3 regions of the Buttiauxella sp. 3AFRM03 genome follow, and region 2 is predicted to be linked to each of the others. Evidence: predicted binding sites of a transcription regulator. Region 2 holds the regulator's gene; each other region holds the start of a gene.

Region 1 (11,013 bases), 1.9 Mb from region 2:
TTCTGCGCAGAGGGAATGGCCAGTCATGATTGAATTGTTGTTACCCGGCTGGCTTGCCGGGATCCTGCTGGCGTGCGCTGCTGGCCCGCTTGGCTCGTTTGTTGTCTGGCGTAGAATGTCTTACTTTGGCGATACGCTTGCCCACGCTTCTTTATTAGGCGTTGCATTTGGTCTGCTGCTCAATGTAAATCCGTTTTATGCGGTGATTGCTGTGACGTTAATGTTGGCTTTCGGCCTGGTCTGGCTCGAGAAACGCCCACATCTGGCATTAGATACCCTCTTAGGTATCCTGGCACACAGTGCTTTGTCGCTGGGTCTGGTGGTCGTGAGTTTGATGTCTAACGTCCGTGTCGATTTGATGGCCTATCTGTTTGGTGACCTGCTTTCAGTCACCATGCCAGACATTATCTCAATTGCGTTGGGCGTTGCGGTGGTCGTCGGCGTTCTGCTTTGGCAATGGCGCAACTTGTTGTCGATGACTATTAGCCCGGATCTCGCCCATGTAGATGGGGTTAACCTGCAACGAGTGAAGATGCTGTTGATGCTGGTGACAGCCCTGACGATTGGCGTTGCAATGAAATTTGTTGGTGCACTGATTATCACTTCGCTGCTGATTATTCCTGCGGCAACCGCACGTCGTTTTGCGCGCACGCCTGAGCAGATGGCAGGTTTCGCGGTGATTATCGGTATGCTTTCCGTGACGGGTGGGCTGACGTTCTCAGCATTCTATGACACGCCCGCAGGGCCATCAGTGGTATTGAGTTCGGCGGTGTTGTTTGTGCTGAGTATGGCGAAGAAACAAGCGGCATAAAACAGTGTTGGATGGCGCATTCGCTGTTCCAACCAACAAAACTGTAAGGCGGATGAGCGCAAGTGCCATCCGCCTTTTTATTTCTTGTTAGGCGTCTGGTGGCACAATCCCAAAATGAGTCCAGGCTCTTGGCGTTGCCATTCGCCCGCGCGGCGTACGTTGCAAGAAGCCCTGCTGAATCAGGAAGGGTTCCAGTACATCTTCAATCGTTTCCCGTTCCTCACCAATTGCTGCCGCGAGGTTGTCCAGCCCGACCGGGCCGCCAAGGAATTTGTCTATTACCGCTAACAATAGCTTGCGGTCCATATAGTCAAAGCCTTCGGTATCAACATTCAGCATATCCAGCGCTTGCGACGCAATGTCACCATTAATGGTGCCATCGTGCCGTACTTCCGAAAAGTCACGTACACGACGCAATAAACGGTTAGCAATACGCGGTGTACCACGCGCACGACGCGCCACTTCCAGCGCGCCCTCTTCGCTCATCTCAAGCCCCAGCACGCTGGCACTGCGGCCAACAATGTGCTGCAAATCGGCAACCTGATAAAACTCGAGGCGCTGCACAATGCCGAAACGGTCACGTAATGGCGAAGTCAAAGAACCCGCTCGAGTTGTCGCGCCAATCAGGGTAAACGGGGGTAAATCAATTTTGATTGAACGCGCCGCCGGACCTTCACCAATCATAATATCGAGCTGGTAATCTTCCATCGCCGGATACAGTACTTCTTCAACAACCGGTGAAAGGCGGTGGATTTCATCAATGAACAAAACATCATGCGGTTCGAGGTTGGTCAGCATCGCTGCCAGGTCACCTGCCTTTTCCAGTACGGGGCCGGAAGTGGTTCGCAGGTTAACGCCCATCTCGTTGGCAACAATATTAGCCAGCGTGGTTTTACCCAAACCTGGTGGGCCGAAAATTAACAGATGATCAAGCGCATCCCCACGCAGTTTTGCCGCCTGGATGAAGATCTCCATTTGCGATGTAACCTGCGGCTGGCCGACGTAATCCGCCAGAAAACGCGGGCGAATGGCTCGGTCAATTAACTCATCAGGGGTGATGGTGTCTGGCGATACCAGACGGTCTGCTTCAATCATCCTTCATCTACCTCAGGGGCTTCAAAGTGCTGCGCGGAGTGCTTCGCGGATCAGCGTTTCACAATCAGCACCGGCACGCCCTACTTTGCTAATCATACGGCTGGCTTCTTGTGGTTTATAGCCCAGTGATACTAGTGCCGCAACCGCTTCTGCTTCTGCGTCGTCAGCCACGCCACTTTCCGGAGCGGTCAGCACCAGATCAGACGCCGGAGTAAACAGGTCGCCGTGCATACCTTTGAAGCGGTCTTTCATTTCAACAATCAAGCGCTCAGCGGTCTTTTTACCTACGCCTGGCAATTTGACCAATGAACCAATTTCTTCACGCTCTACGGCATTCACAAATTGTTGTGCAGACATACCGGAGAGGATGGCCAGCGCCAGCTTAGGGCCAACGCCATTCACTTTGATGAGCTCACGGAACAAGGTACGTTCTTGTTTGTTGTTGAAACCGTAGAGCAACTGCGCGTCTTCACGCACCACGAACTGAGTGAATACCACCGCTTCTTTACCGATATCCGGTAATTCGTAGAAGCAAGTCATCGGCATGTGGACTTCATACCCTACGCCACCGACTTCCATAAGTACCAGCGGCGGTTGTTTTTCAAGGATGATGCCTCTGAGTCGACCAATCACGATATGCTCCTGCGTTTAGCGTTTGTGCCAAAAATTTTGCTTATCATATTAAAAAGGCTGGATAGATATCCAGCCTTATTTATTTTAATCGTCCCCGTGCCAGATTAAGCCGTGTATCACTCATCTGCATCGAGTTCTGCGTCACATGGCAATGCGTAATGGCAATTGCCAGTGCATCGGCCGCATCCGCTTGTGGGTTAGCAGAGAGTTTGAGCAAAGTGCGTACCATATGCTGCACCTGGCTTTTCTCCGCACTGCCGATACCCACTACCGTCTGTTTTACCTGACGGGCGGCATATTCAAACACCGGAAGCTCATGGTTTACCGCCGCAACAATCGCAGCACCTCGTGCCTGTCCGAGCTTTAAAGCAGAGTCGGCATTCTTCGCCATAAACACTGATTCAATAGCGAAATACTCTGGCTGGAACTGGGTAATGATTTCGCTCACCCCCGCGTAGATGAGTTTCAAACGCGAGGGTAAGTCGGTCACCTGAGTACGAATACAGCCGCTGCCTAAATAGGTTAGCTGCCGGCCAGTCTGGCGTATAACGCCATAACCGGTAACGCGTGACCCTGGGTCGATGCCGAGAATAATCGCCATCACGCGTCCCTCATAAACAGGTGTAAGGTTTCAGACAACACCATTACAGGGTTGCCGCAACCTCGTCAGAGATCTCACCGTTGTGATAAACCTCTTGCACGTCATCGCAGTCTTCCAACATATCGATAAGGCGCATCAGTTTCGGTGCGGTTTCTGCATCCATATCCGCTTTAGTGGATGGGATCATAGAAACTTCGGCTTCATCAGCTTTCAGACCTGCTGCTTCCAGTGCGTCGCGGACAGCGCCCATGTCTTCCCAGGCGGTGAACACGTCGATAGCACCGTCGTCATAAGAAACGACGTCTTCGGCACCCGCTTCAAGCGCGGCTTCCATTACGGTGTCTTCATCTTTGCCAGGAGCATAAGAGATAACGCCTTTTTTGGTGAACAGATAGGCTACGGAGCCGTCAGTTCCCAGGTTACCACCGCATTTGTTGAACGCGTGGCGTACTTCTGCCACGGTACGGTTACGGTTGTCACTCAGGCATTCAACCATTACAGCTGAACCGCCAGGACCGTAACCTTCATAAATGATGGTTTCCATGTTCGCGTCTTCATCGCCGCCCACACCACGTGCAATCGCGCGGTTTAAGGTGTCACGCGTCATGTTGTTAGACAACGCTTTATCAATCGCTGCACGCAAACGCGGGTTAGAACCCGGATCACCACCGCCCAAACGGGCCGCTGTCACCAGCTCACGGATAATTTTGGTGAAAATTTTACCGCGTTTGGAATCCTGCGCAGCTTTGCGGTGCTTTGTGTTGGCCCATTTACTATGACCTGCCATAACTATCTCCAAAAGCGCCTTTTTCAGGCGGCATTAATTACAAACTCTTCAATCGCTTGCCGGTTGCTCCACGACTTTGTCATAGCCGCCGCAGCATGTGCGTCCGTCCATTCCCAGGCCAGATGTTCCGAAATGGTTATCTGGCGTTCGTGAGGCAGCGCAAGGCAGAACCAATATTCCGTATTGCGCGTAATTCCCGGAGCATAGCGATGACGCAAATGTGTAAAAATTTCAAACTCCACACAGCGTTGGCAGTCAATCAAAGCCAGTTGTTCTGAAACAACGTCGATATCAACCTCTTCCTTTACTTCACGCTGTGCGGCATGCAGCGCAATTTCCCCTTCTTCCAGGCTGCCGGTAACCGACTGCCAGAAATCAGGATCATCGCGCCGCTGTAGCATCAGCACCCGCCCGGTGTCTTGTGCAAAAATCACCACTAATACCGAAACGGGATGCTTATAGCCCATTATTCTTTCTCAGCCTTTTTAATCACCGCGACACCCAGTTCAGCCAGCGCTGTTGGGTTGGCGAAGCTTGGGGCTTCAGTCATCAGACACGCTGCTGCGGTGGTTTTCGGGAACGCGATAACATCACGGATGTTGTCGGTGCCAGTCAACAGCATGGTCAGGCGATCCAGACCAAATGCCAGGCCTGCGTGCGGTGGTGTACCGTATTTCAGGGCATCGAGCAGGAAGCCGAACTTCTCGCGCTGGTCTTCTTCAGCAATACCCAGAATGCCGAACACGGTCTGCTGCATCTGGCCGTTGTGGATACGCACGGAACCGCCGCCCACTTCGTAACCGTTAATCACCATGTCGTATGCGTTCGCAACAGCAGCTTCCGGATCTGCCGCCAGTTGCTCTGGGGACATATCTTTTGGTGCAGTGAACGGGTGATGCATCGCGGTCAAGCCGCCTTCGCCATTGTCTTCAAACATTGGGAAGTCAATAACCCACAGCGGTGCCCAGGCTTTATCATCGGTGATACTCAGATCTTTACCGATTTTCAGACGCAGTGCGCCAAGCGCGTCAGCAACCACTTTCTTATTGTCCGCACCGAAGAAAATCATATCGCCATCTTGCGCACCGGTACGGGCCAGAATAGCTTCAACGATTTCTGCGTTCAGGAATTTAGCGACCGGGCTGGTGATCCCCTCGATGCCTTTAGCACGCTCGGTCACTTTGATGTAAGCCAGACCTTTCGCGCCGTAAATCTCAATGAACTTGCCGTAATCGTCAATCTGTTTACGGCTTAACTGTGCGCCACCTGGCACTCGCAGTGCTGCAACGCGGCCTTTAGCATCATTTGCCGGGCCGGCGAACACTTTAAACTCAACGTCTTTAAGCAGGTCAGCAACGTCCACCAGCTCCATCGGGTTACGCAGGTCTGGTTTATCAGAACCGTAACGACGCTCAGCTTCAGCGAAAGTCATGATTGGGAAATCGCCCAGGTCGACGTTTTTCACATCTAACCACAGTTCACGCACCAGTTTTTCCATCACTTCACGCACTTGCGGAGCAGACATGAAGGAGGTTTCAACGTCGATCTGAGTAAATTCAGGCTGACGGTCAGCACGCAAGTCTTCGTCACGGAAGCATTTAACGATTTGATAGTAACGGTCAAAGCCAGACATCATCAGCAGCTGTTTGAACAACTGTGGGGACTGCGGCAATGCGTAGAATTTACCTTTGTGAACACGGCTCGGCACCAGGTAGTCACGCGCGCCTTCTGGCGTGGCTTTGGTCAGCATTGGGGTTTCGATATCCAGGAAACCGTGGTCATCCATAAAACGGCGCACGAAACTGGTGATTTTCGCACGGGTTTTCAGGCGGTTCGCCATTTCAGGGCGGCGCAAATCCAGGTAACGGAATTTCAGACGCGCTTCTTCGGTGTTGACGTGGTTGGAGTCTAGCGGCAACGCTTCAGAGCGGTTGATAATGGTCAGGTCGGTAGCGAACACTTCCACCGCGCCGGTTGCCATATCTTTGTTGATGTTTTTTTCATCACGCGGGCGAACGGTGCCGGTGATTTGAATGCAGAACTCATTACGCAGTTCGGAAGCAAGCTGGAACGCGTCCTGACGGTCCGGGTCGAAAAACACCTGCACGATGCCTTCGCGATCGCGCATATCAATAAAGATAAGGCTACCGAGGTCACGACGACGATTGACCCAACCACACAGTGTTACTTGTTGTCCCACATGGGATTGATTGAGCTGCCCGCAATATACTGTACGCATGAGATATCCCTTAAATTAGCCGCTCACTGTGTGCAACCTGCACCGGTGGCCACTATTTTTGTATGTCAGATATAGTTGAAAAAAGGGGGCTATTATACTGGAAATATTGGCCCGCGATAAGAACTGACGCGTTTCAATGCGCCTTGTTTGGCCTATTCTCACAAAAATTAACAAAATTTGTAAACTGTCGAACATATGTTCCGTCGTAATGTGTTGCGAGATAATTCAATTTTGAACCGGAGTCACCGAATGTTAGAACTGAATACTTCCAAAACCGCACTGGTCGTTATTGATTTGCAGGAAGGCATTTTGCCATTTGCAGGCGGCCCGCACAGCGCACAGGATGTGGTGGCTCGTTCAGCCAGGCTGGCTGATAAATTCCGCGAGAATAACGCCCCGGTTATTATGGTGCGTGTTGGCTGGTCTAAAGACTTTGCCGAAGCACTCAAACAACCGGTTGATGCACAGGCAGGCGCTCATGCTTTGCCGGAAAACTGGTGGCTTTACCCGCAAGCACTGGGTAAAAAAGAGAGCGACATTGAAGTCACTAAACGCCAGTGGGGAGCCTTCTACGGCACCGATCTGGAGCTTCAGTTACGCCGTCGTGGCATCGACACCATCGTGCTATGTGGGATTTCCACCAACATCGGTGTGGAATCTACTGCCCGTAACGCATGGGAATTGGGCTTCAACCTGGTGATTGCTGAAGATGCGTGCAGTGCTGCAAACAGCGAACAACATCAAGGCAGCATGACGAATATCTTCCCGCGCATTGGGCGCGTACGCAGCACTGACGAAATCCTCGCTGCACTGTGATTTATATCGGCCTTCCCCAATGGTCGCACCCTAAATGGGGGCGTCTTGGTATAACTTCTCTGGAAGATTATGCTCGCCACTTCAATTGTGTGACGCGGGAATTTTAAAAATCACTAAAGAACGCCCAAGAGCATGTGTATTCTTTAGTTTAATCAGCACCTTAAAAGATTACATATATGAAATACAGTAAAGTTCATATGTGCAATAATGCCCCACGGATGCCCCAAAATAGTTCTTTTTGCCCCACCCATGCCCCACCCATGCCCCAAAATCTCTTCTGAAACACTGCACGCCCCACCGTTGACACTGTATAAAAAAACAGTATAAATACTGTCTACAATCACAGTAATTATTGGAGGATGCTATGTACGTTGAACTCGTTTATGACAAGCGCAATGTGGAAGGTTTACCCAGTGCGCAGGAAATTATTCTTGCGGAGCTAACGAAGCGGGTACACAACATCTTCCCGTCTGCCAGCGTGCGTGTTAAGCCAATGGTGGGTAACAGCTCGCTAAACAGTGATGCCAGCAAGAGCGAACGTGAAAAACTCAACCGCATGCTGGAAGAGATGTTTGAAGAGGCTGATATGTGGATGGTGTCAGATGAGTAAAGAATCTAACCTATCCAGCATCCCTGAACTGATAGAATTTGAAGTATCGCACTCAACGCTGACTCGCCAGGTGCTTGTACATAGCTCATACACCGACAATATGGCTGGCGTTCCCCACTGGCCGGTGACGGAGTTTCCCGACCAGTTTGTTTGCATTTCACGAGATCGAGCTCAAGCCCTCATCAGTGAATTGCAAAAAGCAGTAGCATACCTCGACGCGAGCATTGATGGTCGGCCTATGAAGCGTCGCCATTAACGCCCAAAGACCGCCGAGTTGTAAAACACTAAAAAGCACACTTTGATGTACGCAAAATAAAATGTGTGCTTTTTCTTTCTCCATTTTTTGCCCCACCTATGCCACATCACCGGCACATCGTCGACCTCTCCATTCCTGGCATCGTTGAGTACCCATACCCCATCAAATCCCTGGCACATAATCCAGATCATCACTGCTGTAGGCTCACATGCACCATTTTTCGCATTCCTCCCCCTGCGGATACCTGATGTCATATTTAATTTAAGACGAAATAAAGCCCATTCTCTTTTTGTGCTTTTTGTAGAATCGACCGCTGTGGTTTCTACTTTTCCCGTTTCATTAGCTATCAGGCGCCCCAGATGACCCCGAATGAATTACAGCAAGCCCATGAATTAATTGAATCTGAAATCAATATCCGGGATGACGCCGCCCTTTTACAACATATCGAACTGGTGCCACACCTGGTACAACATATTCAGTTGGCCCCACACCTGAACCAGCAAGAAGAGCCTGCTGTTCAGCCCCTGATAGCGAAGACCCTGCTTAAGCTTGCCAGATGGTTCGATGCCAAAGGTCAGCCTGAACAGGAGATCGCCCAGTATCAGGCACTGATAGCGCGCTTTGAGCACTCACCGGATGACATCATGCAGGGTTTTGTTGCCCAGGCCATGTTCCGTCTGGCTATTGCATATTATGAGCGGGGACGAGGGGAGGAAGAGTATGCTCAATATCAAATATTGATTGAACGTTTTGAGAAGTCACCAGATCGTGATGCACAGGCTATGGTCACTAAAGCCGTGTGCAATGTGGTCAGCACTGATTACGGCCAGCAAAAACTGACCGAGCGTCGGGATTTTATTGAGCGTTTCGAATACTCAACAGATAAAGCGGAGCAGACGCTGGCTGCTCACGCTATGTTTACCATCGGTATTTGCAGCCATTTTATGCAGGATCAGGAGCAGGAGCAGGTCTATTACCAGTCTTTGCTCAGGCACCACCAGGATTCGGCGGATGTTACCCTCCAGAGACTGGTTGCAAAGACCATGTTCAATTTAGCCACAGTGCTTGAATTTCAACAATTCCCCGATAAAAAAATGGCTCAGTATCAGGCCGTTGTCGAGCGTTTTCAGGATTCATCGGATCCAATCATTCAAGGCCGTGTGACTTCAGCCCTTATTGGTTTAAGTTTTTGGTACAATTTTCAGGAGTTGCATGAGTTAGCAATGGCTCGGTACCAGACATTGATTAAATGTTTCAGTGGTTCATCAGATGCGGATGTCCAGGAGGATGTCGCGGAGGCCATGTTCAATATTGCAAACGCCTACAGAACTCAAGGGAAGCCGGAGCAGGAAACTGAACAATTGCGCACACTGATCGCGCGCTTTCAGGATTCAGCGGTCAGAGGCATTCAGGTGCAGATTGCAAAGGCTATGCACAACCTGGCATGCTCCTATGACACTCAGGGGCTGCTGGAGCAGGAAATAGAACAACAACGCACGCTGATTGAGAGTTTTCAGGATTCATGGGGCGAAGAAATTCAGATTCTGGTTGCAGAGGCCATGTACAACCTGGCATGTTCCTATGACACTCAGGGGTTACCGGAGCAGGAAATAGCACAACTGCGCACCCTGATAGAACGCTTTGAGGACTCAGAGTACGAAGGTGTTGAGGTACAGGTTACAAAGGCCATGTACAGTCTGGCACTTACCTATGACGCTCAGGGGCTGCTGGAACAGGGAAAAGAACAGCTACGTACGCTTATTGGGCATTTCCAGGATTCCACGGTCGAAGGTGTTCAGGTTCGGGTTGCAAAGGCCATGTACAGTCTGGCACTTACCTATGATGCCCAGGGGCTGCTGGAGCAGAAAACAGAGCAACAGCTCAAGCTGATTGAGCGCTTCCGGGATTCCACGGTCGAAGGTGTTCAGATTGAGGTTGCAAAGGCCATGTACAGTCTGGCATGCACCTATGATGCTCGGGGGCTGCCGGAGCGAAAAACAGAACAACTACGTACGCTTATTGTGCGCTTCCAGGATTCCACGGTCGGAGGTGTTCAGGTTGAGGTCGCACAGGCTATGTACAACCTGGCATGCACCTATGATGCTCGGGGGCTGCCGGAACAGAAAAAAGAACAACTGCGTAATCTGATTGAGCGCTTTGAGGATTCAGAGTTCGAAGGTGTTCAGGTTCAGGTTGCAAAGGCTATGCTCAGCCTGGCACTTACCTATGACGCTCAGGGGCTGCCGGAACAGGAAACAGAACAACTACATACGCTTATTGCGCGCTTCCAGGATTCCTCGGTCGAAGGTGTACAGGTTGAGATTGCAAAGGCTATGCTCAACCTGGCATGCACCTATGATGCTCAGGAGTTGCCGGAACAGGAAAAAAAACAACTACGAACGCTTATTGTGCGCTTCCAGGATTCCACGGTCGAAGGTGTTCAGATTGCGGTTGCAAAGGCCATGTACAACCTGGCATGCACCTATCGTGATCAGAAGTTGCCGGAACAGCAAAAAGAGCAACTGCGCACGCTGGTTGAGCGCTTTGTGGATTCAGAACTCGAAGGTGTTCAGGCTCAGGTTGCACAGGCCATGTTCAGCCTGGCAAACTCCTATGATGCTCAGGGGCTGCCGGAGCAGGAAACAGAACAACTGTGCTCGCTGATTGCACGTTTTCAGGATTCAGAATTCGAAGGTGTACAGGTTGAGATTGCAAAGGCTATGCTCAACCTGGCATGCACCTATGATGCTCAGGAGTTGCCGGAACAGGAAAAAAAACAACTACGAACGCTTATTGTGCGCTTCCAGGATTCCACGGTCGAAGGTGTTCAGATTGCGGTTGCAAAGGCCATGTACAACCTGGCATGCACCTATCGTGATCAGAAGTTGCCGGAACAGCAAAAAGAGCAACTGCGCACGCTGGTTGAGCGCTTTGTGGATTCAGAACTCGAAGGTGTTCAGGCTCAGGTTGCACAGGCCATGTTCAGCCTGGCAAACTCCTATGATGCTCAGGGGCTGCCGGAGCAGGAAACAGAACAACTGTGCTCGCTGATTGCACGTTTTCAGGATTCAGAATTCGAAGGTGTACAGGTTCAGGTTGCAGCGGCCATGCACAACCTTGCACTGACCTACGACGATCAGGGTAAAACTGAACTGGGGACGGTGC
Region 2 (11,013 bases):
CCTTGCGGGTCATAACCGGCATCGGCGATTTCATTCGCCACGGCAATCATTTCACGAACAACGGCGCGTTCACGCACGATGTCGGCATAAGCACTGATGTTCGCAGCACTTGGCGTATTTTTAGATAATTCGGCCAGATAGGCGAAACCACCAACGCTTTCGAGGTTGCCCTGTAATTCCAGAGACTCAGAAAGCGTGATCAGGTCGATGGGCTTGCTCATTTCGAGCAAACGCTGCATTTCGGTGAAGATCATGCGGTGTGGACGGCTGAAAAAATCGTTAGCCACGACGCGCTCGGAAACGTTATCCCAGCGTTCGTTGTCCAGCATTAAACCGCCCAACACCGATTGCTCCGCTTCCAGAGAATGTGGCGGCATTTTCAGCCCTTCCATCTGACGATCGCGGGGTTCTTTCGGTTTGTTGAAGGGTTTATTTCCTGCCATAGTGAGGGAGTTACCAAAATCAGATAAGAGGAACGAGAGTTTACTCTATCTCCCTCCGAGGAAACAGAAGGAGTTCTCATGGCAACGCGCATTGAATTTAGTCAACATGGCGGCCCAGAAGTCTTAAAAGTTGTTGAATTCACCTCAAACGCCCCAGCAGAAAACGAAGTACAAGTTGAGAACAAAGCGATTGGTATCAACTACATTGATACCTATATTCGCAGTGGTTTATACCCGCCACCGATGCTGCCAAGTGGCCTCGGTACTGAAGCTGCGGGTGTCGTCAGTAAAGTTGGCAGTGCGGTCACGCATCTTAAAGTCGGTGATCGAGTTGTCTATGCGCAATCCGGGCTTGGTGCCTACAGCAGCGTGCATAACGTGCCAGCGGATAAAGCCGCAAAACTGCCCGATGCCATCTCTTTCGAACAAGCCGCCGCGTCATTCCTCAAAGGGCTAACTGTCTATTATCTGTTGCGTAAAACCTACGATATTAAAGCCAACGAAGTTTTCCTGTTCCATGCCGCCGCCGGTGGTGTGGGTCTTATCGCCTGCCAATGGGCCAAAGCGCTGGGTGCCAAACTGATTGGTACGGTGGGTTCGGCGCAAAAAGCAGAAAGCGCCAAAAACGCCGGTGCCTGGCAAACCATTAACTATCGCGAAGAGAATCTTGTCGAACGCGTAAAAGAGATGACAGGCGGCAAGAAAGTCGCAGTTGTTTATGATTCGGTGGGGAAAGATACCTGGGAGGCATCGCTGGATTGCTTACAGCGCCAGGGATTGATGGTGAGTTTTGGTAATTCATCTGGCCCGGTTACAGGGGTGAATCTGGGGATTCTTAACCAGAAAGGCTCGCTGTATGTTACTCGCCCGTCACTGAATGGTTACGTGACCACGCGTGAAGAGCTGGAAGAAGCTTGCAATGAGCTGTTCTCATTGATTGCCAGCGGCGTGATAAAAGTCGATGTGGCTGAAAACCAGAAATTCGCCTTAAGCGATGCCGCTTTGGCACATAAAACGCTGGAGAGCCGTAGCACGCAAGGTTCTAGTCTGCTGATTCCATAAAAGAATTTGGGCCTCCCGAGGGAAGCCCATTCTTTTTTTGTTCGCACAGTATGTAGGGTACAGCGCGATGAATTCGTTTTTCGTGACCCAGTAATATTGTCAGATTTGGTAAATAATTGATACGCCACAGCCTGCAAACTTAGCCAGAAAGATGCGAGGTTGTGATCAACTCCGCAATACCTGAGCAACTAGCCAGGTTATTACCGACAAAAGTTAGCGCTTGTCCGCAACCAATGACAACGCATGTTCCACGACATCAATCCCGGCACCGGCTTTGTGGGCGTTTTCACTCAGATAACGACGCCACTGGCGTGCCCCCGGGATCCCCTGGAATAAGCCCAGCATGTGGCGGGTGACATGGCCAAGATAAGTGCCGTTTGCCAGTTCACGCTCTATGTACGGATACATGGCACGAACCGCAGCAACGGTGTCGACTTCCGGCGCATCAATACCAAAAATTTCACGGTCAACCGCGGTCAGCAGGCCTGGGTTCTGATAGGCTTCGCGCCCGACCATGACGCCATCCATATGTTCCAGATGGGCTTTTGCCTCTTCCAGCGTTTTGATACCGCCGTTGATGGCCATCGTCAGGTGTGGGAAATCACGCTTGAGTTGATACACGCGCGGGTAATCCAGCGGCGGAATTTCACGGTTTTCTTTCGGGCTTAGGCCCGAAAGCCACGCTTTACGGGCATGGATAATGAACATCTCACATTCGCCCTTCCCGGCGACTGTACCGATGAAATCACACAGGAATTCGTAGCTGTCCTGGTCATCAATGCCAATACGCGTTTTGACGGTGACGGGAATAGAAACCACGTCGCGCATCGCTTTGATGCAATCGGCAACCCGCTGGGCATCAGCCATCAGACACGCGCCAAACATGCCATTTTGTACACGGTCAGATGGGCAACCTACGTTGAGGTTAATTTCGTCGTAGCCACGTTCTTCAGCCAGTTTAGCGCATTGCGCTAAAGCCGCCGGATCGCTACCCCCAACTGCAACGCGATAGGATGCTCGTCTTCGCTGTACGCCAGATAGTCCCCTTTGCCATGAATGATCGCACCGGTGGTCACCATTTCGGTGTACAGCAGTGTCTGGCTTGAAAGCTGACGCAAAAAATAGCGGCAGTGGCGGTCAGTCCAGTCAAGCATCGGCGCAATAGAGAAACGATGTGGCTGGAAGAGGGTCTGGTTTGTTTGTGAGGACATAGGCACTGGGCGTTTACGGGCTACGGTTAAAAAAGGGTCGCTACTATAGCATAAAGCAGCGTCGGGACACTCGCTCGTCCCGACGGCTATTTTCATCAGAAGGTCATGCTAAGCTGTGCCCCTGCCCCCCAGGTTTCGTCTTCGCCGTACAGCCCCATTAAATCGATGTGAACGCGATTAAATGGCGCAAAGCCAACCCCGCCGGTAAAGACGTTGCTATCGTTTGATTTGACGTCAGCCCGGTAACCGGCGCGCACCGCAAGCCACGGCAGCGGCGTAACTTCAGCGCCCACGCCAACGTACTGTGAATCGTCTTCGCTTTTGAAACCTTTTGTTTCGGTGAGATCGCCGTCGGCGCTAAGGGTGATGAAATCGTTATGCCAGGCTAAGCCCGCCGTCACTAACGGGCGAATCTGATAAGTGTCTTTATAGTTGACGGTTTCGCCCGTCCTGCCATTAGTGATCAAGATATCTTTGGTATCAATGTCATGTGAAATCAGGTTCTGGCCGCTCAGACCGACAGTCCAGTTTTCGCCAAAATCAGCTGCCACACCCGCATCAACGTTAAAGCCAGTGTCGTCGTTACGATAGCGGCTATTTTTCCAGTCGCTGCTGTCGTAGGAATAGATTGATGTGGTGTAGTTGTACAGCCAGGTTTTTTGCAGTTTCGGCGTGATGCCAACAGAGACAGGCACGCCGTTTAGATCAAACTGTTTCGCCAGCGCCACACCATAGTCGGAGACAATTGCGCCGCGCCCAGATGCAGTGGAGTTGAGATTGCTGGTGATAACATCAGAGCCATTAACGGCAGCATCTAGTGCGACTCCCCCGGCAACAACCCTGGAATTCGCGATGCTGTGCAGATAATCAATATCTTGTTGATCAATAGAGGAACTCACATGTGCTCGCGCATAGGCTTTTGCGACAAATGCCATCGACAGCACATCATTTGGAATACTGACTGCGATACTCGCCCCGGCTTTCGCGTTTGCTGTTTTACCTCGCAGATCTTCCAGTTCGCCAGCCAAACTCCCCGCAGCGCCCTGAAGCTGACCAAGTGAACCATTTGGGTTTAAAAGGATATCCTGCAGGGTAAGATCGTCGATAACGTTCTGGTATTGATCGACCGTATCGCTAATGCCATCAATCTGATCCTGCAGGTTATCTTTATCTGTCATTTGCCCGCTCACGGAGGGCAAAATAACTGTCACTGAGTCGTCCTGTTTTGCCTTTGCCAGCAGCGCAGGGTTTGTTAGCACTCCACTTCCATAACTCGCTGAAGCAACGCCCGTCCCCCCCATTGCATCACTACGAGCTACTGACCAGGTACCTGCCGCACTGGCTTGATTTGCCACAAATAAAGAGGCGGCGCTGAACGCCACCAGAGTTTTAATTTTTTTCATTCACCGCTCGCCCGTCTGTTAATCAGATTTCATAACTTGCCCCTGCCAGTTATGACTGAACAGAGGCGGACTATTGCTGTGAATAAAAAGCTAAAAAGGGGGATGTTTATCCCATCGAAATCCCGTTTCTCTCCATCAGGATTATGAGTTCAAAAATTCCCTGTAAACATATTTATAGTTTACCGTTCGGTTTTCGTGAAGGATGGCCGTCATGTGGGCCAAAAAACTGCGGCGGGTGGTCAATCCAGCGATCCTGGCGTTGTGCGGCATAGCTCGCGTTTAGCGGGTAATAAATTCGGTTTTCGGCTTTGTTGGCCTCACCCACAATTAGCAACCGGACTTCATGCTCGGTGTTGTTGATGAAGGTATGGCAGACGCCCGTCCCGGCCGGGAAACCAACACTATCACCCGGTTCAAGTGAGTAAAGGTGGCCGTTAATCCACACCTGTGGATGCCCTTCCAGAACATAAGCAAACTCTTCCTCGCTACTTTCCGCATGCGGATAGGACGTCCGGCGACCAGGGAGCAGGCGCTCGTGGTGAATCCCCAGGCGTGTTAGCCCAAGTTTGCGAGCCAATGGCGCGCCAATGGAAAACAATTCAGTACTGTCTGGATAAGTTGAGTCATCTTCACCTTCCAGTTCTTTCCAGTGACGAATGCAATCAGGTTTATTCATAGCAAACTCCGGGATAGTCATCTCAAAAGGCTGTGGCCAGCATGGCGCACCACTCGGCGTTTATTGCGCGTTGTGATAGAGTGTAGGGCTAATCTACAGGGGAATGCTGATGGACATCACGACTTCACAAAACGTGTTAGCGCAGGCTGAAAAACTATGCGAACAGCGTAATGTGCGCCTGACACCACAACGCCTGGAAGTGTTGCGTTTATTGACGCAGCAAGCGGGTGCAATCAGCGCTTATGATTTGCTGGATTTACTTCGCGCCAGTGAACCGCAAGCTAAACCCCCGACGGTGTATCGTGCGCTCGATTTTCTTCTCGAACAAGGCTTTGTCCATCGCGTCGAGTCGACCAACAGCTATGTTTTGTGCCATCTGATTGATCAGCCGACTCACTCATCAGCGATGTTGATTTGCGACAGGTGTGGCGCGGTGAAGGAGCATAGCGCGGAAGGTGTGGAAGATATTATGAATCAGCTGGCTGCCCAGTCAGGATTTGCTCTACACCACAATGTCATTGAGGCGCATGGTTTATGCAGCGCGTGTGCGGAAGTTGAAGCCTGTAGCCACCCGGAAGAATGCGGGCATGACCACACCATTCAGAGTAAGAAGAAGTCACGCTAGCCTGAACCCGAAATAATTCGAGTTGCATTGAAGCGGTAAGTGAATGCAGCCAAAAGATGTAGCTTGAAGTATGGAGGGGATCGGTACATCCATGTACCAGGGCAGGTTAGCCTATGAGAGTTAACACATCTGAGGGATGAGATTACCAGCGGTAATCGTTACGTTTTTCCCAATCAACGACTTCGTTCTCTGCCTGATCTTTCGCATATCCATAGCGTTCCTGAATTTTACCGACAAGCTGATCGCGTTTCCCTTCGATGACGGTCATGTCATCGTCTGTCAGTTTGCCCCATTTCTCTTTTACTGTGCCTTTGAACTGTTTCCAGTTACCGCCGATTTCGTCTTTATTCATAATAATATCCTCATCGTTCGGTTAAGAACTGCTAATAGTTAACAACGCCCAGGTGCTGCCGTTTGGCTGACACTCACTATCTGCTGGACGTGGAAATAATTGTAGTCAAGGATATGGCAGTGAGGGGAAAACTAAGAACATTGAACCACAGAAGTAACAGAAATGATGCTGACTTGCCCCAAAATCAGGTGGCAAATCAGCATACTGGAGTGCGATTAAAAGCGCGTCAGAAGTTGTAACTAACTATGAGTTGTAACTAACTATGAGCTGTAACTAACCAGGAGTTCCAGCCGGAAACCAGCTGTTATCCCGCCAATGGCGACGCCAAATCCATCCCAAAGACAGTCCGCGCAAAGCCAGGAACACAGCCACGGATAACCACAGACCATGATTTCCCAGATAAGGCACGGTGAGCAACGTCAGCCCAAATCCCAATGCCGCAACCGCCATGCTGTTGCGCATTTCCGTACCTCGCGTTGCGCCAATAAACATGCCGTCCAGCAAATAACACCAGACACCAACAACGGGCAAAACAATCTGCCAGTGCAAGTAGCGGTCTGCCTGTAGCTGCAATTCAGGGATAGAGGTAAGAAGCGAAACAATGTGCTCACCAAACAGCGCATACACAGCGGCGAACATAAGAGCGACTAAGCCCGCCTGGCGACATGCAGCGCCCCATACTTCGAGCAATTGACCACGGTTTTTAGCGCCAAACGCCTGCCCGGAATGGGCTTCAACGGCATAGGCGAACCCATCGAGCGCATAGGCGGTGAAGGTTAATAGCGTCATCAACACGGCGTTAACCGCGACGATTTCGCTACCTAACCGCGCGCCAAAGATAGTGACTGAGGCGAAACAGACCTGTAGCAACAGCGAGCGCAGCATGATGTCGCGATTGAGTGCCAGCAGACGCCGCACATTCCCGCGCCAGGACTCTTTGAGCATCTCAAAGCTGATTCCGCGCAAACCCATGACCTTTTTCACCATCAGCAAACCAATGATAAACGTCGCATATTCTGCGGTGACGGTGGCGAGTGCCGCGCCCTGAACATCCATGTGTAGCCCCATAACCAGCCACACATCCAGCACGATATTCAGTACGTTTCCGACAACCAGCAAGATAACTGGCGCACGCGCATACTGAACACCTAACAACCAGCCCAACAAGACCAGGTTGGCAAGCGAGGCTGGCGCACTAAGCCAACGTATTTCAAGGAATCGCCGGGCCTGCAACAAAACATCTTCATTGCCGCCGACGATATGCAAGGCCAGGGATATCAGCGGTTCACGCAGTAAGACGATCGCCACCCCTGCTCCTAACGCCAATAGCAAGGGCTGAACCAGTGCACGCGCTAAAGCAGAGGGATTATTGGCACCAAATGCCTGGGCAGTTAAACCGGTGGTGCTCATGCGCAAAAACAACAACAGCATAAATAAGAAGCTGGTTGCCGTCGCACCAATAGCGACACCGCCAAGATAAACAGGGCTATCCAAATGACCAATTACCGCGGTATCAACAAGGCCCAGTAAAGGCACGGTGATGTTGGAAAAAATCATGGGTAAGGCGAGGCGCCAGAGAGCTCTGTCAGCCGTCGAGAAAAATCGCATGGCCAATCCAGGAAGAGATAAGAGAATTAAGACGATGATGCGCATTAAAGCGCATCATCTGGAGAAGTTTACAGCCAGTCGCCGTTGCGAATTACCCCAACCGCCAACCCTTCAATAGAGAAGCTATGTTCGCGCAGGTCAACCACAATAGGTTCAAATTCGCTATTTTCAGGCAGAAGATGAACGGTATTACCCTGCTGCTTTAAGCGCTTAACAGTCACTTCGTCGTCAATACGCGCCACCACAACCTGGCCGTTACGCACATCCTGAGTTTTATGAACTGCAAGCAGGTCGCCGTCCATAATACCGATGTCTTTCATAGACATCCCGCTAACGCGCAACAGGAAATCGGCATTTGGTTTAAACAGTGATGGGTCAACCTGGTAATGGCCTTCGATGTGCTGTTGTGCAAGGAGTGGTTCCCCCGCAGCAACACGCCCAACCAGCGGAATACCGGTAACTTCTTCCACCAGCAAGCGGATACCGCGCGACGCACCAGAGATAATCTCAATGACGCCTTTACGGGCAAGTGCTTTCAGGTGCTCTTCAGCGGCGTTCGGAGAACGGAACCCCAGACGTTGAGCAATCTCGGCACGAGTCGGTGGCATGCCGGTCTGGCTGATATGATCCCGAATAAGATCAAACACCTCTTGCTGCCTGGTAGTTAACGCTTTCATTCCGCCCCCTGGGTGTTTATACAGTTATGCTGTGAGTATATACAGTCAAAGGCGATTTTGGAACCACAAATTGAGCAAAAAACCAGGGACTTAACTATTCTGGAAAGATCATCGCAAATGCGGCCAAAGCAGTGTGATCCAGGTAATAACTGCGAGGATAATGGCGATTAATACGGCAGCAGACCCCATGTCCTTGGCCCGTCCTGAAAGCTCGTGGTAATCGGTACCAACACGGTCAACAAGCGCCTCGATAGCGCTATTGAGAATTTCGACAATCATGACCAGCACAACAGAACCAATCAGTAAAATACGGGTGATAGGGTCAACATCTAACCAGCAGGCGATGGCGATGGCGATGAGCGCGCTAACCCCTTCCTGGCGGAAAGCCGCTTCGTTAATCCAGGCTGCTTTGAGCCCTTTCCATGAGTAGCCTGCGGCTTTGATGATACGGGTAAGTCCAGTGGTACTGCTCGCCATTTTGGGAAACCTTTTCAAATTATTTGGGTCAATGCTTATCTATATTGCAACGCCACAGAAATCTGAGCCAGATTCTGATATTCTTGCGGCGAATTTGCATCATTAACCTGAGGCTTTACATCGTTTATGTCAGGCTGGCCAAGAATCTACTACAAATTACTTAATTTACCATTAGGCGTTCTGGTAAAGAGCAAGTCCATTCCGGCAGATCCACAAGCCGAACTGGGCTTAGATCCCACACGCCCGATTATGTATGTCCTGCCGTATAACTCCAAGGCGGACTTATTAACGCTGCGCGCACAATGTCTCGCGCATAACTTGCCCGACCCTCTCGAGCCGTTAGAAATCGACGGTGCGGTATTGCCGCGCTATGTCTTTATCCATGGCGGCCCGCGTGTTTTCACTTATTACACGCCAAAAGAAGAGTCGATCAAACTGTTCCACGATTACCTCGACTTACACCGCAGCAATCCAAATCTGGATGTGCAGATGGTGCCAGTATCGGTGATGTTTGGCCGCTCCCCTGGGCGCGAAAAAGGCGAAGTGAATCCGCCATTAAAGATGCTGAACGGCGTCCAGAAATTTTTCGCTGTTTCCTGGCTTGGGCGCGACAGCTTTGTGCGTTTCTCCGCTCCGGTTTCGCTGCGCCAGATGGCAACCGACCACGGTACAGACAAAAAAATCGCCCAAAAACTGGCTCGCGTAGCGCGTATGCACTTTGCTCGCCAGCGTTTAGCGACTGTCGGCCCGCGTCTGCCGGTACGCCAGGATCTGTTCAATAAGCTACTGGCCTCAAAAGCTATTGCTCGTGCAGTAGAAGATGAAGCGCGCAGCAAGAAAATCTCCCATGAAAAAGCCCAGCAGAATGCTGTTGCTTTGATGGAAGAGATTGCCGCTAACTTCTCGTATGAAGCCGTGCGTTTGACTGACCGCGTGTTAGGTCTGACGTGGAACCGTTTGTACCAGGGCATCAACGTTCATAACGCTGAACGCGTGCGCCAACTGGCTCATGACGGCCACGAGATTGTCTATGTGCCCTGCCATCGCAGCCACATGGACTACATGCTGTTGTCCTACGTGCTTTATCACCAGGGACTGGTTCCTCCGCACATCGCAGCGGGTATCAACCTGAACTTCTGGCCAGCCGGCCCGATTTTCCGCCGCCTCGGTGCGTTCTTTATCCGCCGTACCTTTAAAGGCAGCAAACTCTACTCCACCGTGTTCCGTGAATATCTGGGCGAGCTGTTTAGCCGTGGCTATTCCGTTGAATACTTTGTGGAAGGTGGCCGTTCTCGTACCGGGCGTTTGCTCGACCCGAAAACCGGTACGCTGTCGATGACCATCCAGGCCATGCTGCGCGGCGGTACTCGCCCTATTACCCTGGTGCCAATTTACATTGGCTACGAGCATGTAATGGAAGTGGGGACTTACGCGAAAGAGCTGCGTGGCGCGACCAAAGAGAAAGAGAGTTTCATGCAGATGGTGCGCGGGCTGAGTAAGCTGCGTAACCTCGGCCAGGGCTATGTTAACTTTGGCGAACCGATGCCGCTGATGACGTTCCTGAACCAGCGTGTTCCAGAGTGGCGCGATTCAATCGACCCGATTGAGGCCATCCGCCCGGCATGGTTGACGCCAACGGTCAATGAAATTGCCGCTGAACTGATGGTGCGTATTAACAATGCCGGTGCGGCAAATGCCATGAACCTGTGCTGTACCGCGCTGTTGGCCTCGCGTCAGCGTTCACTTACCCGTGAGCAACTGACCGAGCAGCTCAACTGCTACCTGAGCCTGTTGCGTAATGTGCCGTATTCACCGGACGCGACCGCACCAGACCAGCCAGCAGAAGCGCTGATTGAGCACGCGTTGCAGATGAACAAGTTTGAAGTCGAGAAAGACACCATCGGTGACATCATCATTCTGCCGCGCGAGCAGGCGGTTCTGATGACATATTACCGTAACAACATCCTGCATATGCTGGTGTTGCCTTCTCTGCTGGCAGCAATTATTACTCAACATCGCCGTATTGACCGTAACGAACTGCTGCGTCAGGTCGAGCTACTTTACCCGATGCTGAAGGCTGAACTGTTCTTGCGCTGGAGCACGACCGAACTTGCTGGTGAAATTGACATCATGCTCAATGAACTGGTTCGTCAGGAACTGGTGACACTGACAGGCGATGAAGTGCAGATTAATCCTGCTCGTTCACGCACCATGCAGCTGCTGGCAGCAGGTGTTCGCGAAACGCTACAGCGTTATGCGATTACCTTCTGGCTGCTGAGCGCAAATCCGTCGATTAACCGTGGGACACTGGAGCGTGAAAGCCGCACCGTTGCCCAGCGTTTGTCTGTTTTGCATGGCATTAATGCACCGGAGTTCTTTGATAAAGCCGTCTTCACCTCGCTGGTTTTAACCTTGCGTGATGAAGGCTATATCAGCGATACCGGGGATGCAGAGCCTACTGAAACCATGAAGGTCTACC
Region 3 (11,013 bases), 1.3 Mb from region 2:
TTCGGCTAACACCAACGGCAAAATGAGCGGTACTGCGGTTATCTACAAATAATCTTCAGTATTGCCCTGATTTACCCTCATATTTTTGGAGCTTTGCTCCACACTGCATGACACTGTTATTACCCTTGTTGCCCGCGATTTTTTCGCGGGCTTTTTTTTGCTCTTTTTCTGCTCATCAGAATGTCTGATTAACGCGCATTAAACCGTCTTCAAGCGTGACCACTTCTCCTGTAGCCACCAGACAGCAAGCCATTTGTATTTTTAATGACTGCGGTACAGGTTCCAACCCTGCAACACAACGTTCAATCCAACGGGCGGTGACTTCCGGATCTTTTCCGGCAGGTAGCACCACTTCCTCGTCGCCGATTTCAGTCTGGCGTTCACTCACAATGCGTGAACCCTGGCTGTCGATAAGTGTTATTTGCGGGCAACGCTGTGGATTGGCATACACTTCCCCTTCCGTACCGTGCATCAGCAAGCCACGCCCGCCAATGTCAGCAAAGAATTTCGCCACTTTCGGGACATATTCAGGATGCGAAACGCTGGCCAGGCGCAGCGCAGCATCTTCTGCAAACGGTGTTGCCAGTTTGGCGAGCGTGTGGGCACTATTACGCACCCCCATCCGCCAGCGCATTGCCAGCTGATCTTCCATTGGCGTGCAAAGCGCACTGATGGGGATATATACCGGATGATGAGAATCCAGTTTGGCCTGAGCCTGGCCGGCATGCAGCGTCGGCTCAGTCCCCATCAGCTTAAAAATGGTTTCGGTTATGACACGCGTTGGATCGTGGCTTACGCCATGCACCACCACCGGAAAACCGAGACGGTTAAGTAACATCGCGAGCAAGGGAGTTAGGTTTGCTAGTTTGCGCGCGCCATTATAAGAAGGGATGACAATGGGCATCGGCTTGTTCACTGGTGGCGTCAGCGAGATGAGGTGGTGCTTCATCGCATCATAGAAGCCAAGCATTTCCGCCTCACCTTCGCCTTTGATACGCAGCGCAATCAGCACGCCACCTAACTCCAGCTCCGGCACTTCGCCTCTGAGCATATGGGCGTATAAGCCGCGAGCGGTGTCAAAATCCAGATCGCGTGCGTGGTTCTTACCACGCCCGACTTCTTTAATGATCTTACGGTAATCCACTCCGACTCTCCTTTTTATTTCTTGCTCACACGTTTGCGTCGCACCGTCTTTTTCGGTGGGGTATCAATCAGTTTAGCCGCTGGCGCTTCAGGCTGGCTTATTGGAAACACGGGCAGTGCACCCAGTAAACGCTGCCCATAATTTTTGGTCAACAAGCGGCGGTCGTAAATCACCACTTCACCATAACAGCCGTGGCTACGAATTAAACGCCCGACTTGTTGAATAAGATTAAATGACGCGCTCGGTAAACTCTGTACTTCAAAAGGATAGCGTTTCAGGGTTTTTAACCATTCGCCTTCGGTGACCACCACCGGGCTGTCAATTGGCGGGAAGGCAATTTTGTGGATGTGCACCTGGCTGAGTAAATCCCCTTTTAAATCCAGACCTTCGGCAAAAGATTGCAGACCGATCAGCACACTGGTTTCACCTTGTTCAACACGCTTACGGTGCAGCTCCACCAGCCGATAACGTGGCATGTCGCCTTGCACCAGTAGTGTTAGTCGTAAATCGGTCACATGCGTCAGGAACACCTGCATCGCACGGTTGCTGGCGAACAGCACCAGCATCCCTTTGTGCTCGCCTTTTGCCAGTTCAGCACGGAAGAACGCTGCCATTTCAGCCAGATGCTGGGCTTCGTTTTCCATCGTCGGCTCAACGGTTAACTGCGGGATCACCAGCTTGCCCTGCTCGACGTGGTTAAACGGTGAATCCAGCGCGATAAACCGGTCACCTGCGTCTTCGTCCAGCCCACTCATTTCTTGTAAGCGATCGAATTTATTCAGTGAACGCAACGTTGCTGAAGTCACGATAACGTGCGGCACATTACGCCAGACCAGTTTTTCTAGCTGATCGCACACGCGGATCCCTACGCAATGGAAGAACAGATGCGGCTGACCTTCACGAACGTCACGAGTTACCCATTTCGACACCGGCGCACCCGATGCCTGCTCCATCGCCGAAAGCCGCCACAGTTTGCTCTGCGTTTCGAAATACCCCAATGCGCGGTTCATATGCAGTAACGCGCGGTGCAGACGCACAATATCGTGCGTTCCGGTTTTTTCGCCCAAATCGTTAAGCAGCGCTTCAGCCAGGCTGCGCAACCCTTCCATTAGCTTCGCCAGGCGTTTGCAAATCACCATGATTTCTTCGGGCAGAACGCCCATTTCAAAACGGTGCACCGCTTCCTGTTCGCCCGGTAACCACAATGAAACGATGCTGTTAAACGAACTCAGCAGTTCATAAATTTCATCACAATGGTTGGTCAGACGTTCGGGTGATGTCAGCGGTGGCGGGCTTTTCGGGCGGAACTGCGCCATGCAGGTTTCGACCAGTTTAGTGAAGAGATCGAACTGCAAACGGCTGTAACCGGGCGTGACTTCGGCGCTCATTTCCAGCGCGTCTCGGGCCACATCCGGCAAATGATGTCCTTCGTCTAAAATCAGCAGCAGGTTTTTTGCCTCAGGCAACACCGCGTCGCTTTCCATAGCCGCCATCACCAGCGAATGGTTTGCTACTACCACTTCCGCATCGTCAATCTCACGCCGTGCCACAAAGAACGGGCATTCGCGATACCAGTGGCAATTGCGCCCCAGACAGCTGGCTTTGTCGGTGCTTAAACGCCGCCAGAGATCGTCTTCAATATTTTGCGAAGTATGGTCGCGCAGTCCGTCCCATTTATAGGCATCGAGATCGGTTTTCAGTTTGGCGCAACGTTGTTGTTCATCTTTGCTGGTCGGTGCCATTTCATCTTCCAGAAAAGCCAGCAAATCACCTTGTGAAGCGTTGTCCGTCGCCAGGGCTGCCAGGTTGCGCGGGCAAACGTAACGCCCACGACCAAAGGCGGCGGTAAATTTGAGATCGGGGATAATTTTGCGCAGTAGCGGCAAGTCTTTGCTGAAGATTTGATCCTGAAGGGCGACGTTGGCGGTGCTGACTACTAACGTTTTTTGCTCACCACGGGCGATGGCGATCCCGGGGATCAGGTAAGAAAGAGTTTTCCCCACACCTGTGGGTGCCTCAATCGCCAGATGACGACCCGCTTCGCCCGCTAGCGTTTTCGCCACTTCGGCAATCATTTGCCGTTGCGGTGGGCGCGGAATAAAGTCCGGGATCTGCTGCTGCAGCGCCTTATACCAGGCGGCGATTTGCTCTTTTTGAGCTGAGGACAAAGCCATGGAAACCACTTTTACTGTATAAACAACCACTATTGTCCCACTTTTTGCAGTCTTACAGCAAGGCTTGACGCATGACAAAGTGGCCAGGGGCGGTTCCTCTCTATAATCGAGCCTGTTTATCTTCCCACTGGTGTCAAAAAATGGATTATCAACTCAATTTAGACTGGCCTGAGTTTATGGCGAAATACTGGCAGAAAAAGCCGGTTATTTTGAAAAATGCGTTTCCGAATTTTGTCGATCCGATTACGCCGGATGAGTTAGCTGGTCTTGCTATGGAAGCAGAAGTGGATAGCCGCCTGGTAAGCCACACCAACGGTCAGTGGCAGGCTGCCAACGGGCCTTTCGAAGATTTTGATAATCTAGGGGAAACCGGTTGGTCGCTGTTGGCGCAGGCCGTTAACCACTGGCATGCACCCGCGGCTGAACTGGTACGTCCATTCCGTGTGTTACCGGACTGGCGTCTGGATGACCTGATGATCTCCTACTCGGTTCCTGGCGGCGGCGTTGGCCCACATATCGACCAATATGACGTGTTTATTATTCAGGGCATGGGCAGCCGTCGTTGGCGTGTCGGTGACAAACTGCCGATGCGCCAGTTCTGCCCGCATCCAGCGTTGCTGCACGTTGACCCGTTTGAACCGATCATTGATGAAGATCTGGAACCTGGTGACATTCTGTATATTCCACCAGGTTTCCCGCACGATGGTTTCACTCATGAAACCGCACTCAACTACTCCGTCGGTTTCCGTGGGCCAAATGGCCGCGATTTGATCAGCAGCTTTGCTGATTACGCGCTGGAAAACGATCTCGGTGGCGAGCATTACAGCGATCCTGATTTAACCTGCCGCGAGCATCCGGGCAAAGTTGAAGGCTATGAGCTGGCGCGTCTGCGCGACATGATGATGGAAGTGATTAGCCAGCCTGAAGATTTCAAGCAGTGGTTTGGCCGCTTTATTACCACTCCGCGTCACGAGCTGGACATTGCGCCAGCGGAGCCGCCATATCAACCTGGGGAAATCCTTGATGCGTTGCTCGGCGGCGAATGCCTGACGCGCCTGAGCGGTTTGCGCGTGCTGAATGTCGAGGGCGAGTTTTTCGTCAACAGCGAACCGATGGAAGCGCCGGTTCCGCATGCCGCCGATGCTTTGTGCCGTTACACCCTGTTGAGCCAGGCCGAACTGGGCGATGCTTTGCAGAACCCAGAATTTGTAAGCGTCTTAACTGAGTTAGTTAATCAAGGATATTTGTATTTCGACGATTAACAGATTTAGTTGCACCATGTAACTAAAAATTACCCAGAGTCTTTATAACTGACTACAGTTATACGGGGGGTTTCCCGGGTAGACTTTGGGGATAACATGGCGCTTTATACAATCGGTGAAGTGGCTCTGCTTTGTGATATCAACCCCGTAACGTTGCGTGCCTGGCAACGGCGTTACGGGCTTTTGAAACCGCAGCGTACCGATGGCGGCCATCGATTATTTGACGATGCCGACCTCGAACGTATCCGTGAAATCAAACGCTGGATTGAAAACGGTGTTCAAGTCAGCAAGGTGAAAGCCTTGCTGAGTGGGGAACTTCAGGATCGAGAAAGCGGCTGGCGTGAACGCCAGGAGCTATTGCTTCACCATTTACAAGCTGGCAGTCCGAACCGGTTACGAAACTGGATGGCTGACATTGGCCGCGACTATCCGGCAGAAACCCTCGTCAACCAGCTCTACATCCCTCTTCGTCGCCGTCTGCAATGCCAACAAGTCACACTCAACACGTTACTCAGTCTGCTGGATGGCGCCTTGATCAATTACATTGCACTGTGTCTCGCCTCCGCGCGCAAACGCAGCGGTAAAGATGCGCTATTAATTGGATGGGATACACCGGATACCACCCGTTTATGGATGGCGGCGTGGATGGCAATCCAACAAGGCTGGCGTGTGGATGTGTTAGCGCATCCGTTGCACCAGTTGCGCCCTGAGCTGTTCGCCCAACAAACATTGCTGGTGTGGTGTGGCGATACGCCGACCCACAGTCAACTTGACCAGCTGGAACTTTGGCGCTGCTCGGGGTTACAAATTTACCCGCTGATGAGCAACGGGCAATCGACCGAACACGCATAAGAAAAATTTAAAGGTTCATTAACAACCCTGCTTCATCTTATAATCGCAGACGTTATGTATGGAGCGAATATAAAGATGAAACTGAGTAAAATTGCCCTGGTGGGCGGTATGCTGGTGATGGCTATCGGTGGGATTGGCGGCGTAATGCTGGTTGGCTATATCGTCATCCTTCATGGCGCGTGATGTAACGTAATAAGCGTTCAAACAGGCGGTCGATAACCACGGCGGCCAATGCGACCAACAAAGCGCCTTGAATCACATAGGCGGTGTTAAAGCCGCTCAGCCCGATAATTATCGGCGAACCCAGGGTGCTGGCACCAACCGTTGAGGCAATCGCTGCGGTGCCGATATTAATGATCACCGAAGTGCGGATCCCCGCCAGAATCACAGGTGCTGCAAGGGGTAATTCGACTTTTCTCAGCATTTGCCAGCGGCTCATTCCGGCCCCCAGGGCAATCTCTTTTGTGGCTTCTGGTACCGCGCCAATCCCTGCTAACGTTCCCTGCAAAATCGGCAGCAAGCCGTATAACACCAGCGCGATAATTGCCGGTTGCTGACCAAACCCCATTACCGGAACGGCAATCGCCAGCACCGCGACGGGCGGGAAAGTTTGCCCAGCCGCGGTGATAGTTTCAACCAGAGAGCGAAACTCAAGTCCTGCCGGGCGTGTCACCGCGATACCCAGCCCCATGCCAATCACAATCGCCACCAAACTGGAAATCCCGACCAGCATAAAATGTTTGAGCGCCAGGGCGATAAAACTATCTTGTTGGTACAAAGGCCTTTCGAGTTCAGGGAAAAGCCAGCTGAACACGGGGCCGCTGTAAGGTAATACCGCTAACAATGCGATAAACAGCGCAATAAACCACAGCAGCGGGTCACGAAGCAGGCGCATTTTCACCCCGCATCTTTTCCCCCTGAACCAGGTCGCTAAAATGCAGCACCCCGCAAGGCTCACCACGCTGGTTCACCACCGGTAATTGCTGGCATTGGCGGTCAACAAACAGCGATAATGCCTCGCGCAAACTTAACGTTTCGCTGATTGGATCGCCTGCGATGCGCTCTTCCGTTCGCACCCGCTCAGCCACATGACAAAGTGACAACAGGCGTACACCAAGCTCACTGCGACCAAAGAAATCACGCACAAAATCTGTTGCCGGGCGCGTTAATAATTCCAGCGGTGTACCTTGCTGAACCACCTGCCCGCCATCCATCAGCACAATTCTGTCGGCCAGTGTTAGCGCTTCATCAATGTCGTGCGTCACCAGCACAATGGTGCGCCCAAGCAGTTGATGGATGCGGATAATTTCTTGTTGCAGCGCACCGCGTGTCACCGGATCAAGCGCGCCAAAAGGCTCATCCATCAACAACACTTCCGGGTCAGCCGCCAGCGCGCGCGCCACGCCAACACGCTGTTGCTGCCCACCCGAAAGCTGATGCGGATAACGGTCACGAAATTGCGCTGCTTCCAGGCCGAGTAAATCCAGTAATTCGTCAATCCGCGCACTGATTCGCGCTTTCGGCCATTTCAGCAATTGCGGCACGGTGGCTATATTCTGGGCCACATTCCAGTGGGGAAACAGGCCAATCGACTGAATCGCATACCCCATGCGGCGGCGCAGAACTTTGGCGTCAAAATTACGGATTTCTTCACCGGCAAAGCGGATACGCCCGCTATCGTGTTCGACCAGGCGGTTGATCATTTTCAGAGTGGTGGATTTTCCAGAACCTGAGGTGCCAATCAGCACCGTGAACTCCCCTTCCTTGATATGCAGCGACAAGTCGCTGACGGCTATCTCGCCCTGGAAGGATTTGCTGACATTTTCGAATTCGATCATGGCTGTTTTTCCTCAAGCAATGAGATAAACAGTTTAAAAAATGCGTCGAGGACAACCGCCAGCGCGATAACCGGAATTACACCGAGCAACACCAAATCCAGCGCGCTACTGAGTAACCCCTGGAAGATAATCGCCCCAAAACCACCGGCACCAATCAGCGCGGCAATCACCGTCATACCGATGGTCTGAACGCAGACAACACGCAGGCTGCGTAATAATACGGGTAGCGCCAGTGGTACTTCAGCCTGCCAGAAAATCTGCCAGCGCGACATGCCCATGCCTTCAGCACTTTCAATGATATTGCGTGGAACTTGCTGTAACCCTGCTACCACGCCGCGCACTAACGGCAATAGCGCGTACAGCACCAGCGCGATTAATGCTGGCGCGACGCCAATCCCGCTCACGCCCAGCGAACCCAGCCAGGGAAAAATCTTGACCAGCCCCGCCAGCGGCGCAATTAACAAACCGAACAACGCCACCGAAGGCACCGTTTGAATAACATTGAGCACCGAAAAGACCGAGGATTGCCAGCCTGGGCGGTTGTAACACAGCACGCCCAACGGCACGCCAATCAACAGCGCTGGCAGCAACGTCCCCAATAGCAGAGCTAGATGGCGCGACAGTGCATCATCAAAAACATCCTGACGGTTGGCATACTCTTTTAGCAGGGAAAGGTCGGAAAAAAATCCACTCAGCAGCAGTGCGAGAGGCACAACCCAGATCTGTATATTCAGCAGCAAACGCCAGAGTGCTTTGGGCGTCAGACGGTTGATGGCGTCAGTGCACAGCAGCAGGCATAAAGTTAGCGACAACCATAATCCGCTGCCCGGTGAGGAGCGCGCAAGCGTGCTTCCCTGCTGCGAAAACTGCGTTGCCGTGTTTCCCATCGCCCACAAAATAGCGATAAACGTCAGCTCGCCCACCAGGAGTGTCAATAGCAATGCAGGTGGCCGACAAGGTAACAGCGCCAGACAGGCCAGGATGAAAACCGCAACACAGAGAACCAGCCAGGCGTGCGCCGGGAGTTGGCTAAGCGCGATAGGCTCCCCGGAAACCAGGCGATTGGGTGCCAAATTGATAAACGGTAAAGCCGCGCCTGCCACCACCAGCAAAGTCACCAGTAGCAACAGGACACGATTATGAATTTTGAACAAACAGACATCCTGTTATTTCACGAAACCTTTCTGCTTCAGATAATCAGCAGCCACTTTTTTAGCGTCCAGTCCTTCCACCGCAATGCTGGCGTTCAGCTGTTGCAGCGTTTTCTCATCCAGCGAAGCAAATACCGGTTTTAACCAGTCGTCCAATTCCGGATACGCTTTCAGCACCGCTTCACGCACCACCGGCGTAGGGGCATAAATAGGCTGCACGCCTTTTGGGTCGCTCAACGTTTGCAGGCCAAGTGCCGCCACCGGGCCATCCGTTCCGTAGGCCATTGCGGCATTTACGCCCGACGTTTGCTGTGCGGCAGCTTTAATGGTGACCGCCGTGTCACCACCCGCCAGAGACAACAATTGCGGCTGCTCGAGTTTAAAACCATAGGCTTTTTCAAATGCCGGAAGCGCATCAGAGCGTTCAATAAATTCAGCAGAAGCCGCAAGTTTGAATTCACCACCCTTTTTCAGGTAAGCGCTGAGATCGTCAAGCGAAGTCAGTTTGTTTTTCTCGGCCAGATCTTTGCGAACCGCGATGGTCCAGGTGTTATTGGCGGGAGCGGGAGTCAGCCATACCAGATGATTTTTCTCGGCATCAAGTTTTTTAACTTTCTCATAACCTTGTTGCGCATTTTTCCATGCCGGATCTTTTTCATCTTTGAAGAAAAATGCCCCGTTGCCGGTGTATTCCGGGTAAATATCCAGCTCGCCTGCGGTAATGGCCCCGCGCACGACTGGTGTGGTTCCCAACTGGACTTTATTGACGGTTTTGACACCGTGGCTGTCCAGCACCTGCAAAATGATATTACCGAGCAGTGACCCTTCGGTATCAATTTTAGAACCCACTTTCACCGGTTCTGCGGCTTGAGCGCCTGCCGCCAGTAACACTAATCCTGTCATACCCCAACGCGCTGATAAGTTCATCGTACTTCCTCGTTGTTGTTCTTTGCTTAAAAATCATGGAGTCGCAAAAGTTTAGTCGAGAATTGAGGAATGGGAAAACGGGTGCTGGAAGTGAGAAATCTATCTGGCTCTTTTGCCCAATAAAAGAGGCCACCTTTTCACAGTGGCCTTTTATCAAAGTAACGACTTAAAGCTTATTTAAGTTCAAACTCGCTCTGTTTCACACGGGCAGAATCCAGCCCGATGAACACATTGAATTTGCCAGGTTCAGCAACGTGCTTCATCTGTGCGTTCCAGAACTTCAGCGCCTCAATGTCAATCGGGAAGCTCACGGTCTGGGTTTCGCCTGGTTTGAGCGTCACTTTCTTAAAGCCTTTCAGCTCTTTAACCGGGCGGCTCATTGATGCGGTGACATCCTGCAAATACAGCTGAACAACGGTTTCGCCTTCACGGTCGCCGGTGTTTTTCACTTCAACAGAAGCTTCGACTTTGCCATCGGCTTTCATTGATGGCGCTGACATTTTCACATCAGAAACCGTGAACGTGGTGTAGCTCAGGCCATAACCGAATGGGAACAGCGGGCCATTTGCTTCATCAAAGTAACGAGAAGTGTATTTGTTTGGTTTTTCCGGATTGTACGGACGGCCAGTATTCAGGTGGCTGTAGTAAACCGGGATCTGCCCGACAGAGCGCGGGAAGGACATCGGCAATTTGCCTGACGGGTTGTAATCGCCAAACAAAATATCGGCAACCGCATTCCCGCCTTCGGTGCCGCTATACCACGCTTCCAACAGCGCATCGGCTTGTTGGTTTTCTTTGACCAACGCCAGCGGGCGACCGTTCATCAACACCAGCACCAACGGTTTGCCAGTCGCTTTCAGCGCGGCAATTAAATCGCGCTGGCTTTGCGGCAGAACAAGGTCGGTACGGCTAGAGGCTTCGTGTGCCATGCCTTGCGCTTCGCCAACAACCGCCACCACCACATCGGCAGATTTCGCGGTGTTAACCGCTTCGTCGATCATCTCTTTAGCTGAACGAGGATCAACGCTCACCGCAGGTTCGTACTGGTTCAGGAAGGCAACGATGTCTTTTTCATCAGTGACGTTAGCACCTTTAGCGACCACGATTTTGGCGTTATCGCCCACCGCATTTTTGATACCCTGCAACACAGTGATGGTCTGATCGGCCACACCCGCCGCAGACCAGCTACCCATCACGTCGCGCTTGCTGTCAGCCAGTGGGCCAACCACGGCAATGGTGCCTGATTTTTTCAGCGGCAAGGTTTGTAGGCGGTTTTTCAACAACACCATGCTTTCGCGGGCGACTTCGCGTGCTTCTTTACGATGCAGGCGGCTTTCGGCGTTGGTATCTGCCGGGTCAGATTCTTTCGGCCCTAAGTGGCTGTATGGGTCGTTAAACAGCCCCATGTCATACTTCACGTTCAGCACGTGGCGCGCGGCATCATCCAGTTCTGCCATCGGTACCTCACCGCTTTTCACCAGCTCTGGCAAGTATTTGCTGTAGTACTCATCGCTCATACTCATGTTGATGCCGGAGTTCAGTGCGACACGCACCGCATCTTTCGGGTCACTCGCCACACCGTGCTTGATCAGTTCTTTAATCGCACCATGGTCAGAAATAGTGATGCCTTTGAATTTCCACTCATCGCGCAGCAAGTCTTTGAGC

Evidence for each region. Region 2 encodes LexA, which represses DNA repair genes until DNA is damaged. Its sites were predicted from a motif close to TNCTGTATGTACATACAGNA; they were not measured.
Region 1: D8682_RS04855 (DinI-like family protein) is a predicted target of LexA. The motif match lies at 7,311-7,330, and genes of this name have one in related genera.
Region 3: dinG (ATP-dependent DNA helicase DinG) is a predicted target of LexA. The motif match lies at 3,331-3,350, and genes of this name have one in related genera.

The regions. Positions count from the first base shown of each region.
Region 1 covers NZ_CP033076.1:759,638-770,650, forward strand. The annotation lists gene znuC (zinc ABC transporter ATP-binding protein ZnuC) at 1-29, shown strand, start outside; gene znuB (zinc ABC transporter permease subunit ZnuB) at 26-811, shown strand; gene ruvB (Holliday junction branch migration DNA helicase RuvB) at 899-1,906, opposite strand; gene ruvA (Holliday junction branch migration protein RuvA) at 1,928-2,539, opposite strand; gene ruvC (crossover junction endodeoxyribonuclease RuvC) at 2,619-3,140, opposite strand; gene D8682_RS04830 (YebC/PmpR family DNA-binding transcriptional regulator) at 3,184-3,927, opposite strand; gene nudB (dihydroneopterin triphosphate diphosphatase) at 3,951-4,394, opposite strand; gene aspS (aspartate--tRNA ligase) at 4,394-6,166, opposite strand; gene D8682_RS04845 (hydrolase) at 6,416-6,982, shown strand; partial or broken gene D8682_RS27095 (hypothetical protein) at 6,979-7,074, shown strand; gene D8682_RS04855 (DinI-like family protein) at 7,347-7,592, shown strand; gene D8682_RS04860 (hypothetical protein) at 7,585-7,848, shown strand; gene D8682_RS04870 (tetratricopeptide repeat protein) at 8,208-11,013, shown strand, end outside.
Region 2 covers NZ_CP033076.1:2,679,074-2,690,086, forward strand. The annotation lists gene dnaB (replicative DNA helicase) at 1-443, opposite strand, end outside; gene D8682_RS13990 (quinone oxidoreductase) at 522-1,505, shown strand; partial or broken gene dusA (tRNA dihydrouridine(20/20a) synthase DusA) at 1,719-2,716, opposite strand; gene D8682_RS14000 (conjugal transfer protein TraF) at 2,812-4,119, opposite strand; gene D8682_RS14005 (cupin domain-containing protein) at 4,292-4,795, opposite strand; gene zur (zinc uptake transcriptional repressor Zur) at 4,905-5,420, shown strand; gene D8682_RS14015 (CsbD family protein) at 5,563-5,772, opposite strand; gene dinF (MATE family efflux transporter DinF) at 6,046-7,380, opposite strand; gene lexA (transcriptional repressor LexA) at 7,449-8,057, opposite strand; gene D8682_RS14030 (diacylglycerol kinase) at 8,166-8,534, opposite strand; gene plsB (glycerol-3-phosphate 1-O-acyltransferase PlsB) at 8,661-11,013, shown strand, end outside.
Region 3 covers NZ_CP033076.1:1,377,939-1,388,951, forward strand. The annotation lists gene ybiJ (DUF1471 family protein YbiJ) at 1-52, shown strand, start outside; gene ybiB (DNA-binding protein YbiB) at 176-1,144, opposite strand; gene dinG (ATP-dependent DNA helicase DinG) at 1,159-3,318, opposite strand; gene D8682_RS08060 (cupin domain-containing protein) at 3,459-4,580, shown strand; gene D8682_RS08065 (MerR family transcriptional regulator) at 4,677-5,432, shown strand; gene D8682_RS27120 (membrane protein) at 5,508-5,615, shown strand; gene D8682_RS08070 (ABC transporter permease) at 5,596-6,327, opposite strand; gene D8682_RS08075 (ABC transporter ATP-binding protein) at 6,311-7,270, opposite strand; gene D8682_RS08080 (ABC transporter permease) at 7,267-8,424, opposite strand; gene D8682_RS08085 (ABC transporter substrate-binding protein) at 8,437-9,348, opposite strand; gene bglX (beta-glucosidase BglX) at 9,522-11,013, opposite strand, start outside.